Regions from separate parts of the Paenarthrobacter sp. 22069 genome, predicted to be linked through region 2. Evidence: predicted binding sites of a transcription regulator. Region 2 holds the regulator's gene; the other holds the start of a gene.

Region 1 (2,447 bases), on a different contig from region 2:
GTCGGCGCAGCCGTAGGCGCTGATCTGCTCTGGTTCAACCTCAATGAGCGCGACGACGGAGCCTCCGGTTTTCGCCTGCACGTCAATCATGGTGCTGAGCAGTTCGTCACGGGCATCAATGAGGTCATCCCCCAGCAGGACCGCGAAGGCTTCTTTGCCCACATGCTGCTTTGCCCGGAGCACGGCGTGGCCCAGGCCATGCGGGTCGCCCTGCCGGACGTAGTGGATGTCGCCCAGCTGGCTTGCCGCCTGGATGGCTGCGAGCTTCTCCGTGTCCCCCTTGTCCTCAAGGGTCGATTCAAGGGAAGGCACCCGGTCGAAGTGGTCTTCCAGGGCGCGTTTGTTACGCCCGGTAATCATCAGTACGTCATTGAGGCCCACATGGACGGCTTCCTCCACCACATACTGGATGGCAGGCTTGTCCACGACAGGGAGCATTTCCTTGGGCATGGCCTTGGTGGCGGGCAGGAACCTGGTGCCCAGGCCCGCTGCGGGAATGACGGCTTTGCGGACTCTGGGGTTACTGGTGTTCACCGGTCTAATCTAGCGTCAGTCAGGCATTTCAGTAACCACCGGCGCGGCGGCCCCGCCCCGGACCGCGAAGGCGCGGTATCAAGGGCCATCCAGGAAGGACACCATGCTTCAGGAGACAAACGCAGTCAAGGACGATATCCGCGCTGCCCACCGGCGGCGGCGGGCAGGCTTCTCCCCGGAGCAGCTGGAGGCCGCGGGTTCGGCCCTGGCCGTCCACGGGGCAGCCTGGGCGGGAACGGTCACCGGCGGCAGCCCGGGGACCGCCTGCGTGTACCTTGGCGTGGGACAGGAACCGCCCACCTTGCCATTGATTGCTGCGTTGCACCGAAGCGGCCACAGCGTGCTGCTCCCCGTGTGCGAACCGGGGCGGGAACTGAGCTGGGTGTACTGGACCCCGGAGACCGGATTCGAGCGCAGCAAATATGCGCCGATCCTGGAACCCGCGGGGGTCCGGCACGGCCCCGAGACGGCCGGGGGTGCGGCGGTGCTTTTTATTCCGGCCACAGCGGTGGACCTCGCCGGCAACAGGATTGGCCAGGGCGGCGGCTACTACGACAAATTCCTGGGGCATCTTGCTACGGCAGGGAAGGAAATCCCTCTCGCCGCCGTTATATACGACGAAGAATTGCTGCCCGCCGGCCGGATTCCTGCTGAGGAGTTCGACCGGCCGGTCCCGGGGGTGCTCATGCCCTCCGGATACCGGTCCCTGGCGGGCGGCGCCTGAGCCACGGAAGTGCCGGACCCAGGTGATAGAATTAGCACTCAGGCCCTGCGACTGCTAATGGTTTACCAGTTGGCAGCACGGGACCTCTCGTTTGCCCAAGAGGAGGAGCACCAGTGCCTACATATGCTTACGCCTGCAAGGATTGCGGCCACGCCTTCGACATCGTCCAGTCGTTCTCGGACAGCAGCCTGACGGCCTGCCCCGAATGCGGCGGAACGCTGCGCAAGAAGTTCAACAGCGTCGGCGTCGTCTTCAAGGGCTCGGGCTTCTACCGCACTGATTCCCGCGACTCCAAGGGCAGCTCCGTCTCCCCCGCACCTTCCGCGGCTCCGGCTGCACCGGCGCCGGCCCCTGCCGCTTCCGCGCCGGCAGCTGCCGCCAGCTGATATGTAGATCTCGTTGTCAAGAGTGCATGGATGAGCGGCTCCTGGGTTTGGTTCCCGGGGGCCGCTCATCGTGTGCCGGCCGGTTGTGATGCTGTGGGGGGCGTGGCGAGTCTTTTTCGACTGGGGCAGTGTCAGGCTGACATTCGCGGGTTGGTTACCGCATGACGATTTGTTCGGCTGGAGCGTATCGGTGTCTAGGATCGAGCGTCGATGGTGGTTTGGACCGTCTGCTCATAGCTGAAGCCCGAGTTGGCTCCGGGTGCTGTCATCGCCCCCCGCAACTGCTCACTGTCGGCGGGCAGGTTCCGGGTCAGGCCGCTTTCATGTGTTGTCCTTCCTGGAGCGGGGCGGCCAGTGACCAGCACCAAGCGGCGAGTTCGCGGGCGATCGCCGTGTTGGCCTTCACTGACATTTTGTGGCGTTCATCGAAGTGTTCCCATTTGCGGTGCAGCCGGTGGTTTCCTTCGAGGGCCCGGATGCGGGTTGCCGGCGCGACCAGGTCAAGTTGGCGCAGCAGCCGTTCTCCGGGCCGGGCGTAGGGGCGGCGGTGCTGCCAAGCCGCTTCGATGAGGAGTTTCCGGGCATAGGTGTTGCCGGCTTTGGTGATCGGGCCCTGGTGCCGGGACTGGCCGGAGGATTCTTCGCTGGGGACCAGACCGAGATAGGAGCCGATGGATGAGCCGGTGAAGCGGGTCCAGTCACCGATTTCCACGGCCAGACCGAACGCGGTCGTGAGCTGGATGCCGCGTAAGCACATCAGCGCGTCAATCACTGTTGCGTAGCGGCACGCCGCCGCTGTGATG
Region 2 (2,447 bases):
GAGCAGGAAACCGAACCCCAGGCGGAAAGTGCGGGACTTGCCTCGCCGGTCCTCCAGCGCCACGACGTGCATCCCGCCGGATTTCTCCACCCGCGTCACGGCCCCCACCCAGCCGGACTGGACTTCCTCAAGCACCATGCCGCGCTGGACTGGAACTTCGGGAAGTTCCGTCCGGGCAGGAGCGGAGATTCCCCGGGGCCCCCAGTTCTGGTAATCCATGAAGTCGATCCGCCTAGCGCTAGGTCCTTGACCCCGGAATTTCGCCCGGAGCGGTACCAATGCTAACAACGGGGCAAGGCATAATAGACTGTTAGCACTTAGGCATGTCGAGTGCTAACCCCTGGGCTGCCCCGGGCGGGGCGGGCGACCCGGACCATGGATGGAGGTGGAGAGTGAGCGAGCCACGCAAACTGGAAGTACTGCGGGCCATCGTTGAGGACTACGTCCACTCCCGTGAACCCGTGGGGTCGAAAGCCCTCGTGGAGCGGCATCACCTTGGCGTTTCGAGCGCCACCATCCGCAACGACATGGCCGCGCTGGAGGATGAGGGGCTCATCACGGCCCCGCACACCAGTGCCGGCCGGATTCCCACCGACAAGGGCTACCGGCTTTTCGTTGACCAGATTTCGGCCGTCAAACCCCTGTCCGCCGCCGAACGCCGGGCCATCCAGGCGCTCCTGGAAGGCGCAGATGACCTCGACGACGTCCTGGAACGCACCGTCCGGCTGCTGTCGCAACTGACCAACCAGGTGGCCGTGGTCCAGTACCCGCACCTGAGCCGGGCGCTTGTCCGCCACATCGAATTCGTCCTGCTGGCCCCGCGCAAGGTCCTGGTGGTCCTGATCGCCAACAGCGGCAAAGTCGAGCAGCGCGTCATCGACGTCGGACAGGACCTTGGCGATGACATGGTGGCCGAGCTCCGCACCCGGTTCCTTGGTGCCCTGGGCGGAACCCGGCTGAGCCAACTCGCCCAGGCGCTTCCCGCCGTCGTGGCCGCAACGCCCCAGGCGCAGCGCAAGGCAGCGCACGCGCTGGCCCTGGGACTGGAGGGTCTGGCGCAAAGCAGCCGGGAGGACAGGATGGTCATGGCCGGGACGGCCAACCTTGCCAGGTCCAACGTGGATTTCCCGCTGAGCATCGGCCCGGTGCTTGAGGCGCTCGAGGAGCAGGTGGTGATGCTGCGCCTCCTGAGCGAAATGGCGCAGGACCACCGGGGTGTGGCCGTGAGCATCGGACGGGAAAACCCCTATGACGGTCTCGCTGAGGCATCCGTGGTGGCCACCGGCTATGGTCCGGACAGCGCCGCGAAAGTAGGAATCCTCGGCCCGACCCGAATGGACTATCCCACCACCATGGCCGCCGTCAGGGCAGTCGCCCGCTACCTTTCCAGGATTTTGGGGCCCTGACCCGTGTCCGCCGGAGCTGTCCGGCAGGAGAATACGGGCTTGGCCGCCGACTGAACGCAGTACAACAAGGAAGAGATACGAACTTTGAGCAGCCACTATGACGTCCTTGGAGTCTCACCCGAAGCTACCGGGGAGGAGATCAAGAAGGCCTACCGCAAGCTGGCCCGCACCCTCCACCCGGACGTAAACCCGGGTGACGACGCTGCGGAACGCTTCAAGGCGGTAACTCACGCCTACGAGGTCCTTTCCGACCCCCAAAAGCGCCGGGTCTATGACACCACCGGCAATGAGAACGGCACGGACAACGGCTTCGGAGGTGCAAGCTACGCAGGGCAGGGGTTCGCGTTCCAGGACATCTTTGACACCTTCTTCGGCGCCGGCGGCAGCTCCGGTCCCGCCTCCAGGGTCCGGCGCGGCCAGGACGCCCTCATCAGCGTCCGGATCGACCTGCGCGACGCCGTCTTCGGCGTCAACAAGAAGCTCGAAGTGGATACGGCCGTGGTCTGCCCCACGTGCGATGGATCCTGCTGCCGCCCGGGGACCCACCCTGAACGCTGCGACATCTGCGGCGGCAGCGGCCAGGTCCAGCGGGCTGTACGGTCCATCCTGGGCCAGGTCATGACCGCGGCCCCCTGCGGCACCTGCGAAGGTTTCGGTACCGTCATCAAGGACCCCTGCAACGAATGCAGCGGACAGGGCCGCATCCGCAGCCGCCGGTCACTGACCATCAAGGTTCCCGCGGGCGTTGCCACCGGAACCCGCATCCAGCTCTCCGGGCAGGGTGAGGCCGGACCTGCCGGCGGCCCCGCCGGCGACCTCTACGTCGAGATCCGCGTCAACAACGATGCCACCTACGTGCGTGAAGGGGATGACCTGCACGCCACCCTGCACATTCCCATGACAGCGGCTGCGCTGGGCACGGACGTGAGCCTGGAGACCTTCGACGGTACGCAGGAGATCGACGTCAAGCCCGGCACCCAATCAGGCGAGATCATCACCCTGCGCGGACTGGGCGTCACCCACCTGAGGGGCTACGGCCGA

What was found. Region 2 encodes HrcA, which represses chaperone genes, less so after heat shock. Its sites were predicted from a motif close to TTNGCACTCGNNNNNNNCGAGTGCNAA; they were not measured.
Region 1: the regulator HrcA is predicted to act here: its motif matches at 1,290-1,316, upstream of ACTJK0_RS08030 (FmdB family zinc ribbon protein).

Annotation. Positions count from the first base shown of each region.
Region 1 covers NZ_JBQEQF010000008.1:913-3,359, reverse strand. The annotation lists gene galU (UTP--glucose-1-phosphate uridylyltransferase GalU) at 1-534, opposite strand, end outside; gene ACTJK0_RS08035 (5-formyltetrahydrofolate cyclo-ligase) at 638-1,258, shown strand; gene ACTJK0_RS08030 (FmdB family zinc ribbon protein) at 1,372-1,644, shown strand; gene ACTJK0_RS08025 (IS110 family transposase) at 1,955-2,447, opposite strand, start outside.
Region 2 covers NZ_JBQEQF010000009.1:132,200-134,646, forward strand. The annotation lists gene ACTJK0_RS09520 (DUF3097 domain-containing protein) at 1-219, opposite strand, end outside; gene hrcA (heat-inducible transcriptional repressor HrcA) at 393-1,406, shown strand; gene dnaJ (molecular chaperone DnaJ) at 1,491-2,447, shown strand, end outside.